One region of the Thalassospira sp. SM2505 genome, then DNA from elsewhere that is predicted to be linked to it. Evidence: riboswitches for the same ligand, from Rfam matches in the RefSeq annotation. Region 1 holds a riboswitch; the other holds the start of a gene.

Evidence for each region. Region 1 has a riboswitch for glycine ahead of gcvT (glycine cleavage system aminomethyltransferase GcvT). Riboswitches for the same ligand answer to the same signal wherever they lie in the genome.
Region 2: it holds a riboswitch for glycine, as region 1 does, so the genes downstream of both, ACTU44_RS20805 (L-serine ammonia-lyase) here and gcvT (glycine cleavage system aminomethyltransferase GcvT) in region 1, are expected to answer to the same signal.

Annotation. Positions count from the first base shown of each region.
Region 1 is NZ_CM142731.1:1,013,052-1,025,536, reverse strand. Features, by position in the region: gene ACTU44_RS04580 (protein phosphatase CheZ) at 1-233, opposite strand, end outside; gene gcvPB (aminomethyl-transferring glycine dehydrogenase subunit GcvPB) at 436-1,932, opposite strand; gene gcvPA (aminomethyl-transferring glycine dehydrogenase subunit GcvPA) at 1,929-3,284, opposite strand; gene gcvH (glycine cleavage system protein GcvH) at 3,287-3,658, opposite strand; gene gcvT (glycine cleavage system aminomethyltransferase GcvT) at 3,729-4,841, opposite strand; glycine riboswitch at 4,901-5,009, opposite strand; glycine riboswitch at 5,013-5,113, opposite strand; gene ACTU44_RS04555 (hypothetical protein) at 5,204-5,716, opposite strand; gene ispH (4-hydroxy-3-methylbut-2-enyl diphosphate reductase) at 6,017-6,964, shown strand; gene ACTU44_RS04545 (homoserine kinase) at 7,011-7,979, shown strand; gene rnhA (ribonuclease HI) at 7,992-8,441, shown strand; gene ACTU44_RS04535 (putative bifunctional diguanylate cyclase/phosphodiesterase) at 8,708-11,068, shown strand; gene ACTU44_RS04530 (DNA-3-methyladenine glycosylase I) at 11,143-11,811, shown strand; gene ACTU44_RS04525 (SDR family oxidoreductase) at 11,823-12,485, opposite strand, start outside.
Region 2 is NZ_CM142731.1:4,444,571-4,457,055, reverse strand. Features, by position in the region: gene ACTU44_RS20820 (S41 family peptidase) at 1-454, opposite strand, end outside; gene ACTU44_RS20815 (murein hydrolase activator EnvC family protein) at 451-1,812, opposite strand; gene gpmI (2,3-bisphosphoglycerate-independent phosphoglycerate mutase) at 1,790-3,382, opposite strand; glycine riboswitch at 3,670-3,764, shown strand; gene ACTU44_RS20805 (L-serine ammonia-lyase) at 3,966-5,408, shown strand; gene ACTU44_RS20800 (dihydrofolate reductase family protein) at 5,571-6,110, shown strand; gene ACTU44_RS20795 (YajG family lipoprotein) at 6,174-6,836, opposite strand; gene fabG (3-oxoacyl-ACP reductase FabG) at 6,934-7,713, opposite strand; gene ACTU44_RS20785 (phosphotransferase enzyme family protein) at 8,027-9,028, shown strand; gene ACTU44_RS20780 (aspartate aminotransferase family protein) at 9,025-10,359, shown strand; gene ACTU44_RS20775 (DeoR/GlpR family DNA-binding transcription regulator) at 10,368-11,141, opposite strand; gene ACTU44_RS20770 (methyl-accepting chemotaxis protein) at 11,190-12,485, opposite strand, start outside.

The DNA of each region.
Region 1 (12,485 bases):
TGGGATACTTCGCCGCGAAGGGCCCGGATTTCGTCAAGAACAGCTTGTGTCAAACCAGAAGGCTCTGCTGTTGCAGCCGGAGACGGCAAGGATGACGGCATGGCTTCACCTGCGCCCATCCCGCTTTCCAGCGTCGGATCAAAGAACGAGTCCGACCAATCTTCAACGACCCCACCTGTCCGCTCTTTTAACCGACGTTCGGCAGTAAACACCTTCTGAACACGACGAGACATGATTGACTTCAAACCTCCAGAACGGGCGCAGCCCATTCACAAAATCCCCAAACGCACCGTTTGACGGCGTCGTTCATTACCTTTCGAACAAGTATAAAGGTGCAGATTGCAACAAGTCCAATGGGTTTCAAGTACAAGTCCTTGAAAAAGAACACCCCGGCCATGGACCGGGGTGCTCGCAATCTTAAAGCAGCCTTGCGTATCAAGCCGTTTCCGGTTGCCAGCGCAACACAGGCTTGCGCGCCGCTGCCGTTTCATCAAGACGACGACGCGGCGTCAGGTAAGGTGCGTTCTTGAAGAACTCTGCATCACCCGACTCGGCCTTTGCGACCAGTGCCAGTACTGCATCACAGAACTGGTCGATCGATTCCTTGGTTTCGGTTTCGGTCGGCTCGATCAGCAATGCACCATGAACGACCAGCGGGAAATACATCGTCATCGGGTGGAACCCTTCGTCGATGATTGCCTTGGCAAGATCCAGCGTCGAAACACCGGTATCTTTCAGGAAGCTGTCGTCAAACAGGGCTTCATGCATGCAATAGCCCGGGAACGCCACGCTGAGCTTTTCCTTGAGACGGGCAAGCAGATAGTTGGCATTAAGAACAGCATCACCCGACGCCTGACGCAGACCATCCGCACCGTGGCTTTTCATATAGGTCAGGGCACGAATGAACATGCCCATCTGGCCATGGAAGCCTTTCAGACGGCCAAACGGCTTCATGCCGTCATTTTCGTCTGCGGTTTCAACCAGATGGAAGCCGTTTTCATTGCGCACGACATAAGGGATCGGTGCGAACGGCGCCAGGGCATCGGAGAACACAACCGGCCCGGAACCCGGTCCGCCACCACCATGCGGAGTGGAGAAGGTCTTGTGCAGGTTGATATGCATCGCATCAATGCCAAGATCGGCCGGGCGAACACGACCAACAATGGCGTTGAAGTTCGCACCATCGCAATAGAAGTAACCACCAGCCGCGTGCACCAGATCGGCGATCTTGCGCACATCACGTTCGAACAGGCCGCAGGTATTCGGGTTGGTCAGCATGATACCGGCGACATCGTCACCAAGCTTGGCCTCAAACGCCGCCAGATCAACACGGCCATCCTCGGTTGCCGGGATTGAATCAACCGTAAAGCCACATGCAGCCGCGGTTGCCGGGTTGGTCCCATGGGCCGATTCCGGCACCAGAACACGACGGCGGTTTTCGCCACGGGCATCAAGGGCCGCACGAATGGCCATCATGCCGCAAAGTTCACCCTGTGCACCGGCAGCCGGTGACATGGAAACTGCCGGCATCCCGGTCAGAACCAGCAACCAGTGTGCACACTGGTCGATCAGTTCAAGCGCACCCTGAACCGTGCTTTCGGGCTGCATCGGATGCAGATCGGAAAGACCGGGCAAACGCGCAACCTTTTCATTCAGGCGCGGGTTGTGCTTCATGGTGCAGGATCCCAGCGGGAAGAAACCGGAATCAATCCCGAAATTCTTCTGCGACAGGCGGGTAAAGTGGCGAACCACCTGCGGTTCGGACAAGCCCGGAAGACCGACATTGCTGTCACGATCAAGGCCTGCAAGGCGCGACTTCGTACCTTTCGGCTCTGGCAGATCAACGCCGGTGCGGCCTGGCTGACCCTGTTCAAAGATCAGCTTTTCTTCCAGAACAAGTCCACGGTTGCCGGTATGGGTTGTAAACGTCATGCCAGCGCCTCCTTCAATGCGGACGCAAGGGCCGCGATATCTTCATCGGTATTGGTTTCAGTAACCGCCACCAGCAGGTAATTATCCAGATCAGAACGGTTCGGATAAAGACGCGACAGTGGAACACCACCAAGAACACCCTTGGCGACCAGTGCCTCGACAACCTCGGCTGCCGGTTTGGCAAGCTTGACAGTGAACTCGTTAAAGAAGCTGTCATTCACAACCGATGCACCAGCGACGGAATCAATTGCATCCGCAGCCTTGCAGGCATTTTCGTGGTTCAGGATTGCCAGGCGACGATAACCGTCTTCACCAAGCAGGCTCATGTGAACCGTGAATGCCAACGAGCACAGACCGGAGTTGGTGCAGATGTTCGATGTCGCCTTTTCGCGGCGGATATGCTGTTCACGGGTCGAAAGTGTCAGAACAAAACCACGCTTGCCATCCTGATCCACCGTCTCGCCACAGAGACGACCGGGCATCTGGCGTACCAGTTTCTGGGTGGTGGCAAACAGACCGACATATGGCCCGCCATAGTTCAGCGCATTGCCGATTGACTGGCCTTCACCGCAAACGATGTCGGCACCGAAGCTTCCCGGTGACTTGATCGCGCCGAATGCAACAGCCTCGGTAAAGACGACAACCAGAAGCGCGCCCTTGGCATGGCAAAGATCTGCAAGCTGGGTGTGGTCCTGAATACGACCAAAGACATCCGGGTACTGCACAACAACGCAGGCCGTCTGATCATCAATCAGTTCGCCCAGTTCCTCGACAGTTGCCTGCTGTTCCGGGTTGCCGTCACGTCCGGCAACTTCGGTATCGCTGTACTGGCAATAGGTCTCGGTGACTTCGCGGTAATGCGGATGCAGACCGCCCGAAAGAACGGCCTTTTTGCGACGGGTCGCACGGCAAGCCATCAGGACAGCCTCGGCACAGGATGTTGCACCATCCCACATCGATGCGTTGGCCACATCCATACCTGTGATCGATGCTACCTGGGTCTGGAATTCGAACAGATACTGCAACGTGCCCTGGGCGATTTCCGGCTGATAGGGTGTATAGGCCGTCAGGAATTCACCGCGCTGGATGATGTAATCAACCGTTGCAGGAACATGGTGACGATAGGCACCTGCACCCAGGAAGCTTGGCACACTTGATGCGCCGATGTTTTTGGCGGCAAGCGCCTGCATGTCGCGTTCGACCTGCATTTCGCCAAGATGGCTGGGCAGATCAACCGGTGCATCAAGCAATGCGCCCTCGGGCACATCACAGTAAAGTTCATCGACTGATGACGCCCCGATGGTTTCAAGCATCACGGCGCGATCAGCGCGTGTCAGTGGAAGATAACGCATACTTACAGACCTTCGACGAAGTCTTTATAGGCTGCTTCATCCATCAGCTCGTCGAGCTGGGATTCATCAGTCAGCGACATTTTAAAGAACCAGCCATCGGTTTCCGGTGCTTCATTCACCAGCGCCGGATTGGCATCAAGTTCTTCGTTTACTTCAACAATTTCACCATCAAGCGGCGCATAAACATCACTTGCGGCCTTGACCGACTCAACGACGGCGGCATCGCCATCCTTGGTCAGTTTCTTGCCGATTTCCGGCAGCTCGACATACACGATGTCGCCAAGCGACTGCTGTGCGTAATCGGTGATGCCAACGGTTGCGATACCGTCTTCAAGCTCGATCCATTCATGTTCCTGCGAGAATTTCTTAGCCATTGTCTTAGTCCCTGTTGATCGTTTGTCTGCCGCGCGGCGATCCGCCGCACATTCTCAAGAATTACGGCGATTAGCCGCGGAAATAGCGATGCGGTGCGAACGGAAGTTCAACAACCTCTGCCGGACGGGCCTTGCCACGCACCATAAGATCGACCTTGGTACCCGGCTCGGAAAATTCAATTGCCACATATCCCATTGCAATCGGACCATCGACCGTCGGACCAAAACCACCGCTGGTGATTTCGCCGATTTCTTCGCCGTCGCTGTTCAGAATCGGGGTATGTTCGCGGGCGGGCGCCTTGCCTTCCGGCTTGATGCCGACACGTTTGCGGTCTGCACCATTTGCAAGCTGATCAAGGATGACATCCGCGCCCTTGAAGCCGCCCTCTTCACGACGGCGTTTGTTGATGATCCAGTTCAGATCGCCTTCAACCGGCGTCGTCGTGGTATCGATATCATTGCCATAAAGGCAAAGTCCGGCTTCCAGACGCAGCGAATCACGTGCGCCAAGACCGATGGCTTCGACTTCGTCCTCGGCCAGCAACTTGCGCGCAAGCTCCTCGGCACGGTCATTGGGAACGGAAATCTCGTAGCCGTCTTCGCCGGTGTAACCGGAACGGGTCACAAAGCAGGCGATCCCGGCAATCTCGATCTCGGCAAAACTCATGAATTTGAGATCGGCAACTTCCGGCGCAAAGCGTGCAAGAACCTTGGCAGCTTCCGGGCCCTGAAGTGCCATCAACGCACGATCATCAATCTCCTCAAGAGCAACACCATCACCAAGGTTGGCGCGCATGTGAACGATGTCGTCATCCTTGCACGCTGCGTTGATCACAAGAAACAGACTGTCACCGGCATTGGTGATCATAAGATCGTCAAGGATCGTGCCGTCATCCTGGGTAAAAGCCGAGTAGCGTGTGCGACCCGGTTTGAGGATCGCGATGTCTCCGGGCACGAGCTTTTCAAGCTCGGCCACACGGTTTTCACCGGTCAGGCGAACCTGCCCCATGTGTGACACGTCAAACAGGCCCGCTTTGGCACGGGTATGAAGATGTTCACCCTTAACGCCGAGCGGATATTGCACCGGCATATCATAACCGGCAAACGGCACCATCTTGGCGCCAAGTTCTACATGGAGGTCATAAAGGGCTGTTTTAAGCAGTTCGGTCTGATGATCGGCCATCAAGCTCTCCCGGACAGTCGTTGCGAAACATAGCCGACCAATGGCCAACCACATTCCCCCTCTGTCTTGGAGCCTGAAAGAATCACAGCCGACTTGTCGTGACGGTCTGCTTACATCTTCGGCGAGGCGGTCACCGGCATTCATTCTGATGCCGCCTGCTTTCCAGAGTCCCATCTCCCCGCGGTCCGTTTGCCTGAGAGTTTCCGGGGTGGTTGCTCCTTCGGCGTCCGCGCAATCCGTTATGGACCGTGGCACTCTCCCACGGGGATCACTTGGGTATGCGTCCTTATACGTATTTCAATCTCGGTCGACCAGCCCCAAAATTCAGGCAATCGTCAGACCGGAATTTCAACCTTGCGACGTCAGTTCGTCCCGAAACGACGATTATAGTCGAGCTGATCCGCACTTAGCTGGAAACCAAGGTAAATCTCGTAATCCGGTCCGGTCCAGACATCATCAAGTGGCACCGACAATGTTACCTGCTCGTCACGGAAACGAGCCATATTGAGGTTATCGGCAAACGGCATTGTGACATCAAACACCGATTTCTGCACAAAATTGCCCGCAGGATCACGAAGCGCCACGAAATATTTAAAGGACGCGCTGCGCTCCTGCGCAGCCGGGCCAAGCTCGGCGGTGATGATCGGACTGATGATGACATCAAGCGTCTTGTCACCCAGATCATAACCGCAATCACCAAGATAGCCCGTGAACTCGGCCTCGACGATCACATCGGTCAGATCCTTGCCCGCGCCATTGAACTGGACAAGCTTTGCGGTGTCCTTTGGCAGATAGGCAGCCGGGCACGTCGGAACGGGCTGCTCTTCAAACGGGTTACCGCTGCACGCAGCCAGCAATCCTCCAAGCGAGACCATACCTAATGCGCATACGCGCCGCAGTCCGTTACCGATTGTCATCCAAGCCTCTATCAAACCATCTGTTTTCTGACATGTGCAAGATCAGCACTGTCCGCGCGCAGTCTATTCTCTCACTTGAACGGGCACAACCCGCTTCGGATATTGTCACAAGATGAAAACATCAAAATCTGCGAAATTCATGGCTTCTCGATCCATGCTGAGTCATTGCGCCACAAGATCAGGCAGGTTATGTAACGAGAACGCTTGAATAACTGCGCCGGGACAGCCCGGCACATTTTGGAAACCGGACCCCGTATCATGTCAGATAAAGCCAGTCTTCGGATCGTTCTTGCCAACCCGCGCGGCTTTTGCGCCGGGGTAGATCGCGCGATTGAGATCGTTGAAAAGGCGCTCGAAAAATATGGTGCGCCGGTTTATGTCCGTCACGAGATCGTCCATAACAAATTCGTTGTCGACCGCCTGCGCGATATGGGTGCCGTTTTCGTCGATGAACTTGATGCTGTTCCCGATGGCGTACCGGTAATCTTTTCGGCCCATGGCGTACCGAAATCCGTGCCCGAAGCTGCCGAAACCCGCAAGCTTGAATATCTCGATGCGACCTGCCCGCTGGTGTCGAAGGTTCATCGCGGCGCAGAACGCCATTTTGCCGAAGGCAAACATATTCTTCTGATCGGCCATGCCGGTCACCCGGAGGTCATCGGCACCATGGGCCAGCTCCCGGCAGGCAGCATGACGCTGATTGAAACCGAGGAAGACGCCGAAAAGCTTGAGGTCACCAATCCGGAAAACCTTGCTTTTGTTACCCAGACGACCCTGTCACTTGATGACACCGCCAAGATCATTGAAATCCTTCAGCGCCGGTTCCCGTCAATTTCGGTGCCGAAGAAAGAAGACATTTGCTATGCAACGACCAACCGTCAGCATGCGGTCAAAATGATTGCCGAAAAGGCTGATGCCATTCTGGTTCTGGGTGCGCCGAATTCATCGAATTCAAACCGTCTGGTCGAAGTTGCCAAACGCGAAGGCTGCACACGTTCCGTTCTGGTCGAACGGGCGCATGATATTGACTGGAGCAAACTTGCCGGGATTAACACCCTTGGCATCACCGCCGGGGCATCCGCCCCGGAAGTTCTGGTCGAAGAAGTGATTGATGCCTGCCGCGAACGATATGACGTGACGGTCGAGACCATCACACTGACCGACGAGAATGTGACCTTCAAACTGCCGCGTCAGCTTGCAAGCTAATTCGATCTAACTGCTTATCTTTCAGATCAGGAATACGATAAATCCAATGGCCGTCTATACCGACGTTTCAGACGAAGACATCGCCCGTTTTGTCGCCGAATACGATATCGGTGATGTTGTATCGTTCAAGGGCATCGCAGAAGGTGTGGAAAACACCAACTTTCTGCTACAGACGACCGAAGCTCCTTTCATCCTGACCCTGTATGAAAAACGGGTAAATCCGGATGACCTGCCCTTTTATCTTGGTCTGATGGATCATCTTTCCGCCAAGGGACTTAACTGCCCGACACCGATCCACGGGACGGACGGCGTAGCACTGCGTCGTCTTTGTGGTCGCCCGGCAGCAATTACGTCTTTCCTGCAAGGCATGTCGCCACGCCGGATCCTGCCCCATCATTGTGCGGGTCTTGGAACCGCCTTGGCAAAACTCCATACTGCCGGTCTGGATTTCGAGATGCATCTTCCCAATGCACTGAGTGTCAAGGGATGGCGCGGACTGGTGGAAAGCTGTCGGGAACATGCCGACGATGTCGAACCCGGTCTTGGCAAGATGATTGGCGACGAGATCGCCTATCTCGAAGCCAACTGGCCCCATGACCTGCCCAAGGGGGTCATTCATGCCGATCTGTTCCCCGACAACGTATTTTTCTTCCCGGGCAAGGAAGATGTATCGGGATTGATCGACTTCTATTTCGCCTGCAATGACCTGCTGAGCTACGACATCGCAATCTGCATGAATGCATGGTGTTTTGAACCTGATAACAGCTTCAATGTTACCAAGGCCAAAAACCTTCTGTCGCAATATGGCAAGGTCCGCACACTGAGCGGCGGGGAAATCGCTGCCCTTCCGGTTCTTGCGCGCGGTGCCAGCCTGCGCTTTTTGCTGACCCGTCTTTATGACTGGGTGAATACGCCAAAAGACGCCTTGGTCACCCCCAAAAACCCCCGCGAATATATCAACAAGCTTCGTTTCCATCAGCGGGTGGAAAGTGCAGCTGCCTATGGATTTGATTAAGGACGCGCCCCTATGACTTCAAACAATGGCGGGGATAACCACGTCGAGATTTACACCGACGGCGCGTGCAGCGGAAATCCCGGCCCGGGTGGCTGGGGCGCGATCCTGCGTTTCAAGGGCGTTGAAAAGGAACTTTCGGGCGGCGATCCCGAAACCACCAACAACCGTATGGAAATGATGGCCGCAATCAGCGCACTCGAAGCCCTGAAACGCCCATGCACCGTCGATATCTATACCGACAGCAGCTATGTCCGCGACGGTATCACTAAATGGATTTTCGGCTGGCAGAAGCGCGGCTGGAAAACGGCTGACAAGAAACCGGTCAAGAATGTCGAACTCTGGCAGCGCATGCTCGAGGCTCTCAAACCCCACAAAGTGGAATGGCATTGGGTCAAGGGGCACGCCGGTCATCCCGAGAACGAGCGCTGTGATGAACTCGCCCGGATGGCTGTTCCCAAATAATGATATTTTCCGCTCGGCGCTGACAACTGCTTGAAGCTTAAACACTTCACCCCAAAATAGACGGGGCAGGTTATTGCACCCATTTATTTATCAGGAAAACAAAATCAAACTTGCCTTTCGAACAACTTCCGGGTTGATTTGACAAAGACATAGGAGTGTTGGCTCCCATACAAACGTCGAGTAGAGTATATCTGACTAGTCTAAAGTGGGTGCCCAGGAGAGAACGCTTGTCGCGCGGATCGTACGGCTTTTTACAACGGAAGTCTTTGAGCAGTCGGTTGCTTTTCATAGCATTGCCGCTGGTTTCTCTGTTCTCGCTCGCGCTTTTTATCGTATTTGGCTATGTCAGCTACAAGGTCCTTCGCGATGACCTGAATGGCAAGGTTGAACAGACCGCAGACATCAACGCCCGCGTGCTTGCCACACCATTCTGGTACCTTGATGTCGACAATATCGAATCCGCTTTGAATGCCATGGCACGTGATCGCGACATTGTCGCGGTGCAGGCTTTGGGCGCAGACGGAACCGAATTTGCCCATACCGGTGTTTCCCAGTCCGAACTGACTGACACGTTGCGCCTGTCGCGCCGGGTCTATTTCGAACGCAACAATGTGCGCCACGATGTTGGCGAACTTGTCATCTACTTTACCGACGCCCGTGTTCAGGATCTTCTGTTCCGCCGTATCGCTATTGACATGATCCTGTTCGGATTGCTGATCGCTGTGGTTGCCGCCAGCCTGCTGATCGCAAACAAACGGTCGATCAAGGAACCGCTCAACCGACTGCTGCATTCCATTCGCATGACCAAACATGGCCGTCTGCGCCGTCCGGTGGAATGGAACAGCTCGGACGAACTGGGACTTTTGATCCGTGAATATAACGAAATGGTCGCCCTGCAGGGTCAGGCACAGGAAGAAGCCCAGCGCAAGCAGGCGCTTCTGGAAGCAACCCTTCATAATATCGGCCAGGGCATCTGTCTGTTCGATCAGGACCTTAATCTTATGGTCTGGAACGAACGCTATATCGAGCTTCTTAACCTGCCACGCGATCTGGTCAAGGAAGGTACGCCGCTTTCCGATATTCTGCGTTTCAACGGCGAGCGCGGCGAATATGGCGATGTCAGCATTCAGGCCCTGATTTCCGACCGCGTTGCCATTGCGCGCCGCCGCGAACCCTATCGCATGGAACGGACGCGCCCGAATGGCCGCGTCATTCAGGTTGATCACAACCCGATGCCCGGTGGCGGCTATGTTGCAACCTATACCGACATTACCGAACGTAAACAGACCGAAGCCCGCATGCGCCATCTTGCCGTGCATGACGTTCTGACCAGCCTGCCGAACCGCACCCTGTTCCTTGACCGTCTGCGTCAGGCACTGCTTTCAGCCCGACGCTTCCAGCGCGGTGTGACTGTTCTGTTTGTCGATCTTGACCGGTTCAAGGATATCAATGACCACTTTGGTCATGACGTTGGCGATCTGATGATTCAGGAAATGGGTCAGCGCCTGTCGCGTATCATCCGTGATTCGGATACCGCTGCGCGTCTTGGCGGGGACGAATTTGCAATCATTCAGACCGACGTTCAGAATATCGAAGATACCATCGCCCTTGCCCAGCGCATCATTGACGAGCTTTCCCAGCCCTTTGACTGCCGTGGCATCCGGCTGCATTCGACGGCCAGTGTTGGCATTACCCTGTTTCCTGAAGATGGCGAGAACCCGGAACAGCTGGTCAAGAACGCCGATATGGCGATGTATGCGGCCAAGGCCGAAGGCCGCAACAATTACCGCTTCTTCCTGCCGTCAATGCATGAACGGGTCAAGGAACGTAAAACCATCGAGGAAGATCTGCGCAACGCGCTCGAACACGATCAGCTCGAACTTTACTATCAGCCGAAAATTGACTGCCGGACCGAAAAGGTCGTTGGTGCAGAGGCTCTTGTACGCTGGCACCATCCGGAACGTGGCCTGATCCTGCCCGGCGAGTTCATCTCGGTCGCCGAGGAATGCGGCCTGATCAACCGGTTGGGTGCATGGGTGCTGGAAAAGGCCTGCAAACAGACGCAAGTCTGGCGCGATTCAACTCTTCCGGGGCTTCGGATTGCCGTGAACCTGTCACCGGCACAATTCCAGGATGCCGAACTTGTTGATAGTGTGACCAAGATCGTCAAGGATACAGCCCTTCCCGAAGGAACGCTTGAACTTGAGATCACTGAATCCATCCTGATGAACAACCCGGAAAAGGCGGTTTCGACGCTCAAGGAGCTCAAGGCGCTTGGTGTGATGATCGCGATTGATGACTTTGGTACCGGTTATTCATCGCTGAACTATCTCAAACGCTTCCCGGTCGGCTCGATCAAGATCGACCGTTCGTTTGTAAACGACATTCATGTTGATCTTGATGACAAGGCCATCGTTGATGCCGTTATCGGCCTTGGTCACAGTCTTAATCTTGAAGTCGTTGCCGAGGGCGTGGAAGAAGTCGAGCAGCTTGAATATCTGCGTGAAAAGGGCTGTGATTTCATTCAGGGCTTCCTGTTCTCCAAGCCGCTGCCAGCAACCACGTTTGAAAGCTGGGTCAGTGAACGTCACAGTCGCGTCCCCGAAAAGGTCGCAGCGAAGTCCTGATCTGCAAAGGTTAATCTGAAAACAGTCACGGCTTTGCTTTGGCTGTTTTTTTAGGTCACGGAGCCACCGCCTACATGCGCCCGTTTCACGAAATTGAACAAGCGGCCATCGCGCGCAAGGGAAGCAAGGACTCCCTTTCTTCTGCTTTGCTGACCCCGAAATCCGCTGACGATATTGCCCAAATTCCTGCCGACCGCTGGCTCTCGGAAATGAGTAAATGTGTCTTTCAGGCCGGTTTCAGCTGGAAAGTGATCGAAACCAAATGGCCGCGGTTTGAGGAAGTCTTTGACGGCTTCGATGTTGGTCGCCTGTCGATGATGCATGATGAAGATGTCGAGTGTCTTCTAAAGGCCGATGGCATTGTCGCACATGGCCCAAAGATCAAATCGGTGGGCGAAAATGCCCGCTTCCTGCAATCGCTTGCTGAAACACACGGATCGGTCGGCGCTTTCTTTGCCAATTGGAAGCGCGCAGATTATTGCGACAATCTGCGCATTGTGCAGAAAGGCGGATCGCGCCTTGGCGGAAAAACCGGACAGGTTGCCCTGCGTCGCATTGGTATGGATACGCCGATTTTCTCAAGTGATGTTCTTGAGGCCCTGAAGGTCGAAGGGATCGTCGCCAGGATGCCATCCTCGAACAAGGATTTTGCAGCTGTTCAGGTCGCTTTTGATCAATGGCACAAAGAATCCGGCAGACCCTTTACCCAGATCAGCCAGATTCTTGCATTTTCGGTCGGCTAGAGCCGCAGCAATCAGGCGTTGATACCACTATCGACCGTAAACTCTGCGCCGGTGACGACCTTAGCTTCCGGTCCCGCCAGCCAGGCAATCAGCCCCGCCGTATCGTCGGGGTGGCTATATTGCGGGATCGACATCAAACCACGCTGGGCATCGGACATCTGACCATCTGCCGGGTTCATATCAGTATTGGTTGATCCCGGATGAATAATGTTTGCAGTAATCCCGCGCCCGCCAAGATCGCGGGCCAAACCACGGGTAAAGCCGATCAGCGCGGATTTTGACATGGCATAAAGGCTGATGCCCGGCCAAGGCACCTTATGGGCAAGGTTACTGCCAATTGAAATGATCCGGCCGCCTTCGGGCATATGTGATAGTGCGGCTTTCACCGCAACAAAGACAGCCCGCACATTGACATCCATCGTCGCGTCAAATCGTTCAATGGTCAGATCATCAATCGGGGCGGCATCAAAGATGCCGGCATTGTTAACCAGAATATCAATCTTGCCGAATGCGTTTGCAGCCTCATTCACCGCACTGATGATATCTGCATCACTGCGGTTATCGGCCTTGATGGCAAGGGCTTTACCGCCTGCGGCTTCAACATCGCGCACAACTCTTTGGGCTTTTTCATCAGACTGAACGTAGGTGAATGCCACGGCGGCACCCTCATGTGC
Region 2 (12,485 bases), 1.2 Mb from region 1:
TCATTTCGACCGCGTCGTTAAGCGTCAGGCCGCGAATGGCAGTGCCATCAATATGGGTGATGAAGTCGCCCGGTTGCAGGCCGGCCTTTTCCGCGGGCGTGTCATAGATCGGCGAGATGACTTTGACAAAGCCGTCTTCCATCGTGACTTCGATCCCAAGCCCGCCAAATTCGCCGCGGGTATCGACTTGCATTTCCTCGAAATTATCCATGTTCAGATAGGAGGAATGCGGATCAAGCGAGGTCAGCATGCCGTTGATGGCAGCTTCGATCAGCTGCTTGTCATCGACTTCTTCGACATATTTGGCTTTGACCTGTTCAAAGACATCGCCAAACAAATTCAGCAGGCGATACGTTTCAGCCGAGGACGTTGAAGATTGCGCCAGACTTGGGGACGCAAGGCCGAAAGTCATGCCGGTCGCGAGTGCGAGTACTGCCAATCGAGAGGTTTTCATCCACTTACCTTGCCGTTTTTCGAGGCCAGCCAGGGAAGCGGATTAATCGCTTCTCCGTCCTGGCGCATCTCCAGATACAGTTTAGGCGCCGTTTCACCCATAATACCAACAGGTTCGCCCGCCAATAGATATTGTCCTACCACACTGTCGAGCCGATCAAAACCGGCGATAAGGCTATGGTATCCTTCGCCGTGTTCGATAATCAAGAGTCGGCCGTAACCGCGGAAGGGTCCGGCAAAGACAACTTTGCCGTCAAAGGGCGAGACAACCTGCGCATTTGCACGTGTGCTGATCTCAATTCCCTTGGATCTTGTGACTGTCAATCCGTCCGGGCCACGTGATTTTTCCCCGAACAGTGTGACGACTTTGCCACTGGCGGGCATTCGTAAATGCCCGTGTGCCAGCGTAATTGAACTGCCAACAGCGAATTCCTCGTCGCTGGTACCATCTTTTTTGTCTGGTGCGCTGGGTGCGTCATCTTTTCGCGCCGGGGGGTCCGGCGGCGGGTTGCGCGCAATCGTCGTCGCGCCAAGCGTGTCGGCGTCCGGTTCGGTCCGGCTGGCAAGCTGAATTTCCGGGCGGGAACGCGGTTTTGGCAATCCTTCGGCACGCTTGCGAAGCGTACTCAGCAACTCGCCAAGTGATTTGGCCTCGTCGGCAAGGGCGCTCACGGCTTTGGCGGCTTCGTGTGCTTCGGCCTCGGTCTCGGTGCGCAAGCGGCGTTTTTCACCCAGCAGGGCGGCCAGTGATGCGCGGTCCTGCTGTAATTCCTTGGTCGCTTTGGCGACATCGGCGCGACGGTCGCGGATATCTTCGCGAAGTGTGGCGATTTCAGACAATTCCTTGCGCAGGTCGCGCGCATGCTGCTCCACACCGGGAAGCGCTGCTTTGAGCAACACCGCCGAACGCAGGGTATCCTGCGGTGATGTTGGCAGGGCAATGACGGCTTCGGGCGGTGTTGTTGACAGACGCTGAAGCGCCATCAGGATGCGGGCATATTGCCCGGCCTTGTCTTCGAGACTGGTCGCGGCAACCTTTTCACGGGTTTCGAGTGTCTGAAGCTGATCTTCAAGTTCGGTCAGGGTCGTTTCCAGACGCTGGGTCCGCCGGGCAACCGAAATGGCTTCGGATTGCAGGGCCTGTTCCTCGGTCCAGAGTTCGCGCGATTTACGCGACAGGAACTCTTCCTGTTTTTGCTGTTCGGAAAGCTGGCTTTCGAGTTGATCAAGCTTCTTGTCAACTTTCTGCAGCGATTGGGCAAAAGAAGGCGCTGCCCCGCCTGCCGCAAGAACCACAAAAACGGTCAGCGCAGGCAGGGCTATCCTGTAAGCAAATTTAGCTCGCAAGAAGCGCATCATTCTGTTTCAGGCCCCTAAGCAACGGTTTGCCAGTCATCTCGGCTGGCTGGGCGACGCCAAGCAGTTGCAGCAAGGTCGGCGCAACGTCGGCAAGACGCCCATTCTCCAATGTTACCCCTTCCGGACCGTTAACAAGAATGGTCGGAACCAGATTAAGGGTATGTGCCGTGTGCGGTTCGCCGGTTTCAGGATCGACCATGACTTCGCAATTGCCGTGATCGGCAGTCACAAAGGCGACACCACCAACCGACTTGATCGCATCAATCACTTTGCCAAGGCAGGTATCAACGGCCTCGGCCGCCTTCATGGCCGCAGACAGAATGCCGCTATGGCCGACCATGTCGGGATTGGCAAAGTTCAGGATGATCGCGTCGTATTTTTCCGACTTGATCGCAGCAACCAGTTTTTCGGTCACTTCGGGGGCGGACATTTCCGGCTGAAGGTCATAGGTCGCGACTTTTGGTGATGCGACCAGAATACGGTCTTCGCCTTCGAAGACCTGTTCTTCGCCACCGTTAAAGAAGAACGAGACATGCGGGTATTTTTCAGTTTCGGCAATACGAAGCTGCTTCAGACCGGCTTTGGAAACCACTTCGCCAAAGATGTTCGGCAGGGTCTGGGGCGGATAGATCGCATCCATGTATTTGGCATGTTCGGACGAATATTCGACCATGCCAGCCTGTACTGCGAACTTGACCGGCGTGCCACGATCAAAGCCATCGAATTCCGGAGCGCACAGGGCTGCCAGGATTTCACGGGCGCGATCGGCACGGAAGTTGGTCATCAGCAGGCCATCGCCATCCTTGATGCCATCGAAATCACCAATCACTGTCGGCAGAACGAATTCATCGGTGGTGTCTTTGGCATAGGCATTGGCAATGGCGGCTTCGGCACTTTCAGCCGTACGGCCATCGGCGTAATTTTTGCCCTGCACCATCGTGAAATAGGCCTGACTGACGCGTTCCCAACGGTTGTCGCGGTCCATGGCGTAATAGCGCCCGGTAACGGTCACGATTTCAACGTCGGCATCGCCGATCAGGGCGCGGAATTTTTCAAGGAATTTGGCAGCACTTTTCGGTGCCGTGTCGCGACCATCAAGATAGGCGTGAATTTTCACCGGCACATCAGCGCCCGCGATGATTTTAGCAAGGGCGGCCATATGGGCCTGATGGGAATGAACGCCACCTTCGGACAGAAGACCGGCAATGTGGCAGACGCCATTGCTGTCTTTCAGGGTCGCGATAATCTTTTTGACGGTGTCGGTATCGGCAATGGAGCCAGTTTTGACGGCTTCATCAATTTTGGGCAGTTCCTGCATGACCACACGGCCCGCCCCAAGATTCATGTGACCGACTTCCGAATTGCCCATCTGGCCTTCGGGCAGGCCAACATCCAGACCGCACGCCTTGAGGAAACCGGTCGGGTTATTGGCATAAAGCGCATCCCAGACAGGCGTATTGGCCAAGGCAACGGCGTTGTCCTTGGTTTCTTCGCGATAACCCCAGCCGTCCAGAATGCACAGCACCACCGGGCGCGGGCGCTTTACGGAATTCGATACAGTCACGTTCATAAACCCCACTGATAGAGATAAAGGCTGAATTACCCGTAAATAATTACCAGTAAATATGGTGACTTACGGGACGGTTCGCCATCAATCCTGTTGCGCGGGCAGGGTGGGTCAACCGTTACTCGCAACAGGCACATGCGTAATTCCGGCAATTTAGCATGAATGTGGCCGCGAAACAGTACCCGTGCCGGGAATTTTTTGCAGGTGCAAAGCTGCTTTTTGACAGGGTTTGCAGACACAGATACTCTGCGTTCCAACGGTGATCCTCAGAGACGGCAGAAATGGCGTTTCGCACCACGACGGGAGAGCCCGGTCATCCGCATGGCCGGCGCCGAAGGAGCAATAGCCCCATAAAACTCTCAGGCAGATGGACCGTCGCGGATAGAGGCTCTGGAGAGAGAAAACGGATGGCGTGCATGTTCATTGTGCCCGGCACCCGGTTTCCACCGAAGGATGAAAACCTGTTGGCTGACATTGTTTTTGGCAGGCAGGCGCACAATCTCAGGTCAAGGGACAGAGGGGGCAAGACACCGGTTCGCAAACGGCGCGAGATTTCGCGCGTTCAAGAGCCGTGAAGGAGGCCCTTATGACCACCCATACCGCCACCGGTCCCGCTTCGGGATCGCAAGACGGATCTGTGCAAGACGTAAACCTTTCTGTTGTTGATCTTTATACCATCGGGATTGGCCCATCGAGTTCGCATACGGTTGGTCCGATGCGGGCGGGTTACCGCTTCTGCCTTGAACTTGAAGCCCGCAATCTTTTGAGCGCAACCGGCAGCGTTGTGGTCGATCTTTATGGATCTCTTGCCCTGACGGGTAAGGGACATGCGACCGATACCGCCGTGATCATGGGCCTTTCAGGGCAACGTCCGCGCAGTGTGGATCCCGATGATGTGGCCCCGACCATGGCGGCAATTGATGCCAGTTCCGAGCTGCAACTTTACGGGCAGCATCCGGTGGCCTTTAACCGCGAGACCAATCTTGTTTTCCATTTTACCGAGACCTTGCCGCAACATCCCAATGGCATGCGGATCACGGCCTTTGATCGTGACGGGGTGAAAATCCACGAACAGGAATATTTTTCAGTTGGCGGCGGATTTATTGTGTCTGGTGATGATCGCGGGGCGGAATATTCCGGTGATAACATCACATTGCCCCATCCGTTCGGATCAGCCGATGAATTGATGGCGATCTGCAAGCGCGAAGGGCGTTCGATTGCCGAAATCATGATGGCAAATGAACAAAGCTGGCGCAGCCCGGACGAGACATATGAATTTGTCGATCGCGTGCATCGGGCGATGATGGATTGTATTGATCGTGGCTGCAAAACGGACGGTATTTTGCCCGGCGGGCTGAATGTGAAACGGCGTGCATCCAAGCTTTATCACGAACTGACAGATAAACCCGAGGCGGGCCTTCGCGATCCTTTGACCGTGATTGACTGGGTCAATCTTTATGCCCTTGCCGTGAACGAGGAAAATGCCGCAGGCGGGCGCGTCGTGACGGCTCCGACCAACGGGGCAGCCGGGGTGATCCCGGCGGTACTTCGTTATTATGAACGGTTTGGGGCCAATGCCAGCCAGGCCAAAATTCGCGAATTCCTTTTAACTGCTGCTGCAATCGGTTCGATCTACAAGAAGCGTGCCTCGATCTCGGCAGCCGAGGTCGGATGCCAGGGCGAGGTCGGTGTTGCCTGTTCGATGGCAGCGGGCGCACTTTGTGCCGTTCTGGGCGGCACACCCGAACAGGTCGAAAATGCTGCCGAGATCGGGATGGAACATAACCTTGGCCTGACCTGTGATCCGATTGGCGGTTTGGTGCAGGTGCCCTGTATCGAACGCAATACAATGGGGGCGGTCAAGGCGATCAATGCCGCACGTCTGGCATTGCGCGGCGACGGACAGCACACCGTCTCGCTTGATCGTGTGATCGAAACCATGCGCCAGACGGGACTCGACATGCAAAGCAAGTACAAGGAAACCAGTCAGGGCGGGCTTGCGGTTAATGTCAACGTTGTCGAATGTTAACCCCTGTTCGGAAGAATAGGGCGGAAAACAGCGGTTTCTGACAATCGGGTGGTGATGGAAACAGTGCCGGTTTCTGCTTTCTTGTCACTCCCGGTTGATAATCTGCTATGATCGGTGAACCAAAAAAAGGGGCAAAGACCCCATCAAAGGTTGGACATAGACATGGGCAAAAAGCTGTTCCGCATATATATCGCGGTCAGTCTGGATGGCTTCATTGCGCGCACCAATGGTGCGGTTGACTGGCTGGATCAATATGATCCGGCCGAGTTTGGCTTTGATGACTTTCTGGACTCCGTTGGCACATTGATCATTGGCAGAAACACCTTTGATCAGGTCATGGAATTTGGTGACTGGCCGTACGAGGCTCGCCGCACCATCGTTCTGACATCACGCGATCTTCCCGAAGACCGCCCGGCAAATATCGAGGCCTATGGCGGCAGCATTATCGAACTTGTCGATCAGCTTCGCGACAGTCGGAATGGGGACGGGGATATCTGGGTTGTTGGCGGGGGCAGCGTGGTGACGCAGTTCCTGTTTGGCGGCTTTGCCGACCAGCTTGATATCTTTACGGTACCCGAAGTGCTCGGCGATGGCATATCGCTGTTCGGGCGCGATGCCGGTGGTATCAAACCCCGACTTCTGGCGTCAGAGCGCTATAATTCCGGCGTGGTCCGCAGCCAGTATGGGTTGCATGATATCTGAATGACAAAAACCGCGCCCAAACGGCGCGGTTTTTGGTTCACCACGTTTCGGCTTAAAGGCCGATCATTTTTCTGAAAGCGCCAAGAGCTGTTCGGTGATTTTTTCGCGAACCTGCTTTAAAGCGTTGATTGCACTTTTCTGCCAATCGCTATCGAGCGCCATTTGCATGTTCTCGTTGTACTGCTCTTTGATCCTGATAGGGCCAGACTGGGTGATATTGTCGGCAGTTAAGGTTATGTCGCTGCGATTGTGTATGGTGATTTGCCAGAAGCCGGGTTCAAACCATGACCAGAATTCCGAAATATCAACTTTGACATCGGCGGCGCTGGCGTAATTCGGATCTTCTGGTGTCAAAACACGGTATCCTGCTGCCTGGAATCCGTTTTCGACCGTTTTGGCAATGGCGTCGGCGACGGTCTTGCCTTCGGGGATCAGCACATCGCCCAAGGCCATGCCATAGGTGTTGCGTTTACGCGCATAGGCGCGGGACGTGATCGACTTGTTATCAATTTCGTCATTGGCAAGTGAGGGGATATCCGGACTGGGCGGGTCAATCTGGAATTGACGGTTGTCGTTCACTTCCAGAATTCTGACCTCGGTCCCTTCGGCGGGGTTTTCAATGGTGTCTGGTTGTTCGATTTGAACGACACTTCGTGATGTTGCGCAAGCCCCGAGGAACGCAACGCAGCCGAGCACTGCGAGAATCTTAAGGTGATGAAGTTTCATGATAAATCCCCTCTGAATACTGAAAATATCAGTATCCAAAGGGGAAAGGGGATGCAAATTTAAATTGTGTTTCCCGGGTGAGTATCTCGTTTTTTGCTTAGATCTCGCCCAGTGCATCAAGCGATTCAGGCAGGATTTGTCCGCCGTCGACGATAATGGATTGGCCGGTGATATAGGCGGCCTCGTCGGATGCAAAGAACAGGGCGGCATTGGCGATGTCCTCGACACTGCCCAGACGTTTGAGCGGGATCGAGTTCGCCATCGAGTCCAGGTAATCCTGTCCAAGATCAGCCAGACCTTCGGTCATGATATTGCCCGGCATCACGGCATTGATCGTCGTGTTATAGCGCGACAGTTCCATTGCGGCAGTCCGGATGAAACCAAGCTGACCAGCCTTGGACGCACCGTAATGCGCCCAACCGGGATAGCCGGTGACCGGACCGGTTATGGACGAGGTGATCACGACCCGGCCTTTGCCGGCTTTCTCGAAATAGGGAATGCAGGCCTTTACGCAGAGAAAGCTGCTTTTGAGGTTGGTCGACATGACCTGATCCCAGTCATCTGCACCCATTTCAATCATTTTGACCTGCGGGAAGATACCGGCATTGGCGCACAGGATATCAATCCCGCCAAAGGTCTTTGCGGTGTATTCCGCCATGCCCATGACCTGATCCCAATCTGCGACATCACACAGAAACATATCCGCTGTACCACCGGCAGCCTTGATTTCCTCAACCGTTACGACCGCATCCTTTTCGGTGCGGGCCACAACCATGACCTTTGCGCCCTGTTTTGCAAAGACGCTGGCGATGCCCTTGCCAATGCCCTTGGAGCCACCGGTAACGATGACGCTTTTTCCGGAAATTGAAGTCAGCATGAGGGATCCTTTCATGAAGTCACGGCACGCCGGTCGATGCATTTGAAAAGCGTCTGACGGGTGCGTCGTCCCTGATTGTGCGGTGCGTTATGTTTTTCAGATGATCGGGGCAATTTTTCCGTGATGCAACAAAAAATGTTGCAAGTTACACATTTTAGAGCACAATATTCACAGAAGGCCGTCTAAAACGGCTTATCCGGTGAAATGCGTGACGGATGCCTTGGGCCAATGCCGACAGTTTTCAACGGCTTTGATGGCAGTCACCCGATCAGGTTTCGAGACGGTTTCAGCTTGGGAATGAGGGAGGCCAATATTGGGCGGAATTTACGATGACGAGCTGATTGCTGCCCTTAAGGCTGGTGCAATATCGGTTTTGGGCGGCTGGGGTATGGGGCCTGACAGCATCGTGTCGCTTTTGACGGTTTCGGAAAACGCCACCTTCCTTGCGACCGATCCGGATACGGGTGCCAGGATGATCTTGCGGGTACACCGGCCCGGTTATCACACCCGTTCCGAAATCGAGTCCGAACTTGCCTGGATCAATGCCTTGCGCGCGGCTGACGTGGTCGATACGCCCAAACCGCGCTTGCGCAGTGACGGATCACTGGTGGCCGGTTTTGATCAGGATGGCGTTACCCGCCATGTGGTGGCCTTTGATTTCATGAAGGGCGATGAACCATCCGCCGATGATGCCTTGATCGACGGGTTTTTCAAGTTGGGTGCGATTAGTGCCCGGTTGCATGGTCATGCCCGGAAATGGTCGCGTTCGGTGAATTTTGTGCGCAAAAGCTGGACATTTGACACCACCCTTGGCGCAACACCGCATTGGGGGGACTGGCGTGCTGCACCGGGGCTGGACCCGGACGGGCTGGCTCGTCTGGAACAGGTTTGTCGCCATCTGGATCAGAAACTTATGGCCTTCGGGATGGGGAGTGAGCGGTTTGGACTGATCCATGCGGATTTGCGTCTTGCCAACTTGCTGGCCGATGGCGACCGGCTTGGTGTCATTGATTTTGACGATTGTGGCTTTGGCTGGTTTGGCTATGACTTTGCCGCAGCCATCAGCTTTATCGAACTGGACCCGATCATTCCGGCACTCAAGGAAGCCTGGGTGGAGGGGTATCGAACCATCGCGCCATTTTCCAAAGCAGATCACGAGATGCTCGACAGTTTCGTGATGCTGAGACGGTTGTTGCTGACGGCATGGATTGCAAGTCATCCGGAAACACCAACGGCCCAGGAAATGGGAACCGATTTCACCAGCGGAACCCTTGCGATGGCGGAAACCTATCTTGCGGCAGAGGGGGTATCATGACCGAGGTGCGCCCCATCCTTGATATGAATGCCTATGACATTTCTGCCCCGGACAGAAATGACCCGGCGCGACCTGATCTTTTAAGTCGCCGGTTGCGCAATGTCGGGGCAGCATCGGTGCTGTTTTACCGCGACCCGATTGAAATGGTATCCGCATCGGGATGCTGGATGACTGCCGCAGACGGCACCAACTATCTTGATTTCTACAACAATGTGCCCTCGGTTGGGCATTGTCATCCACAGGTGGTCAGCGCAATGGCCGACCAAGCTGCGCGCCTGAATATCAATAGCCGCTATCTGCATCAGACGGTGGAAACCTATCTGGATCGTCTCAAGGAGACGTTTCCTGATCATCTGGAAAATATCGTTCTGACATGCAGTGGCAGCGAGGCCAATGACCTTGCAATCCGGGTTGCGCAGCGTACGACCGGGGCACGGGGCATCATCGTTACCGAAAGCGCCTATCACGGGAATACTGCGGCCGTGACCGAGATATCACCATCGGCGATCAAGCGCGGCGCGCTGCCCGATCACGTGATTGCGATCCCGCCTCCTGACAAGCAGGCCTATGGCGATAATATTGCTGCCGGTTTTGCCGATGCTGTGCATTCGGCGATTGAAACGCTGAAAGAACGTGGTTGCGGTGTTGCCGCCCTTATTGTCGACAGCATCTTTTCGAGTGACGGCGTCTTTTCAAATCCAAAGGGCTTTTTGCGACTGGCCGTGGCGGTTGTCCATCGCGCGGGCGGGGTGTTTATTGCAGATGAAGTTCAGCCCGGATTTGGCCGGACCGGTGATGCATTTTGGGGATTTGCGCGTCACGATGTTGTTCCCGATATCGTTAGTATGGGCAAGCCGATGGGCAATGGTTTTCCGATGGCGGGCATTGCGGTCAGGCCGGAATTGCTGGCCGCCTTTTGCGAGGATGTCGGTTATTTCAACACCTTTGCGGCAAGTCCGGTTGCCGCAGCCACAGGGCTTGCGGTGCTTGACGTCATTCGTGACGAGAACTTGCAAAATAACGCGACCGTGTGCGGCACCTATTTGCGCGAAGGGTTGCAGCATCTGGCCGAGATTGATGGCCGCATCAGTGATATTCGCGGTGCCGGTCTTTTTCTGGGGGTTGATCTGTCGGCTAACGGGGACCCGGCACAGCCAAGCGGGCAACTGGTCGGGGATGTGATCAATGCGATGCGCCGTCATCGCGTTCTGATCGGTGCAGCCGGAAAATACGGGCAGACATTGAAAATTCGTCCGCCCCTTTGCCTGAAACGATCAGAAGTCGATTTCTTTATCGAGGCACTGGGCAAGTCGCTTCGCGCCTGTGGCTAGATGAGTGTTCAGTCGGGTTGTTTGGCCTTGATCACGGAACCGGCGGCACGAATGGTTTCACCCAGTGCGCCCAACGGCTTCTGGTCACTGACCAGAACATCCACACCATTCCATTCGCAATAGCGCGCCGGGAAGGACTGATTGAATTTGGTGTGGTCGGCGACGATCATGCTGCGCGTGGCGCGTTCCATCATTACGGCGTAAACCTCGGATGCATCAATCATGGCGTCGCTTGCGCCGTCACCATCAAGGCCGCTGGCCCCAAGAATTGCCCATTCCACCCGATAGTTTTCCAGAAACCGGATGGTCTGTGCGCCATGCATCGCACCTTCCTGGGCGTGATAAAGACCGGGTGCCATGATCACGCGAATGGTCGGATTGATTGCAAGCACGGTCGCGACCCCGAAGGAATGCGTGATCACGGTCAGATCATTCATGGTCACAGCCAGACGCTTGGCGACATGCACTGTGGTTGCACCGGACCCGATCATGATATGGCGGGCACCGGCCAGAACCGGCATCGCCTGACGGGCAATCAGTTCGCGTTCGGCAATGTGAAGCTTGTGTCGTTCATTCAGGCCCGGCTCGCTTGATTGCCGGCGCACCGCACCGCCATAGGTCCGGTTGATCAATCCCTGCTGGGTCAGTTCGTCAAAGTCACGACGAATGGTCTCGGTCGAGACACCAAGACGTTCTGCCAGATCAATGATCCGCAAGGACGGTTCATGATCCAGTTCGCCTAGAATGCGTTGTTGTCGCAGGGATTTTTTGTTTGCTGCCATGGCGCGATGATAGTGCCGATACCCTCATCGCGCCAGAGGCTTAATGCGTTACAATGATGACGGATTGACCGGATTGAGGCCGAATTTCCTGCAATGTGCATGATAGCTGCTGGCAAGCTCATCAGCCCCGATCAGATTGCCGGTCTCGTCCTTGTAGGTCAGATGATGAGTGATCGCCTGCCCCTGCCAAAGCTTTTCAATTTCGGTCCGTTCCGGGGTGGTGCGGAACCTGCCAATGAAGTCATTGATGGCACACAGCAGGGTATAGGATGCCGGATCGGAGGCGACAGCGGCGGTGTAATAGTATGGCAGTGGCAGGATACTGCCTGGCAGGACCTCAATCCGGCCGTGCCAGGGACTTTCGGGATTGTTTGCGGCCCAGTGAAAGATCGGCTGATCAACGGCAAAGGCATCAACGGCCCCGTCGGCCAGTGCATCATGCAGGCGCGTCTGGTCGCTATAGGCGATCAGGTTGGAAAGTTTGGCAATACCACCGGGCTTGTTTTCATTGCCTGCCCAGCGAAGCCCCTGTTCTTCAAGTACCATGAAGGCGACCGGGTCGTTGATGATGCCAAGTACCTTGCCATTGAGATCGGAAAGCCGGTTAATACCGGTATTTCCCGCCCGGCGACACAGGGCGAAATTCAGATATGTATAGGTATCTGAATAGGCGACTCCCTTATAAAACTCGCTTGGGGGAAGGGCGCTCCAGACCACATCGGCGGCCGGGGTTCCGGGTTTGCTGCCAACAAACAGAAGTTCGGTCAGCAAGTCCCACGGATGTTCAACGAATTCGCACTCAACGCCCAGCCATTTCGCCAGTGCGCGTGCATAATCGGCATCAAGACCGCGCAGCGGGTCACCCGGTTTCAGGCGGAAAGACAGACCGACAAAGGCCGGTTCAATGGCGATCCGGATTTTGCCACGTGCCTTGATGTCGGCCAGCCGATCATAGGTCGGGTCATCATGAAGATGATTGGTCTTAAGGAAGCTCGCGAGTTTCTGTTGAGCCGAGCCCGTGTCTGTAAGGCTTCCGGCAAGGTTTCTGGTATCCGTGCGGGCCCATGTGACCTTGTTGCGGGTTCGCGCGGACGCATCCTTGCTTCCTGCAAGCAGTTCAAATACCACCTGATTATGTTCGGAGATGTCAGCCAGACGATCCGACATATTGGCAAAGCGTTCCTGCAAGGTGGCAAGGGATGCCTCGATCTCGTTGCCCAGACTGTCAAGGTCGCTACCGATATTGGCCATGCTTTGGCGTAAGGCACGGGTCACATCGGACAGGTCGATCAGATCGACGGCCTCGTTGGTGCGTTGCATGGTGCTTTGTGCCAGATTGCCGAC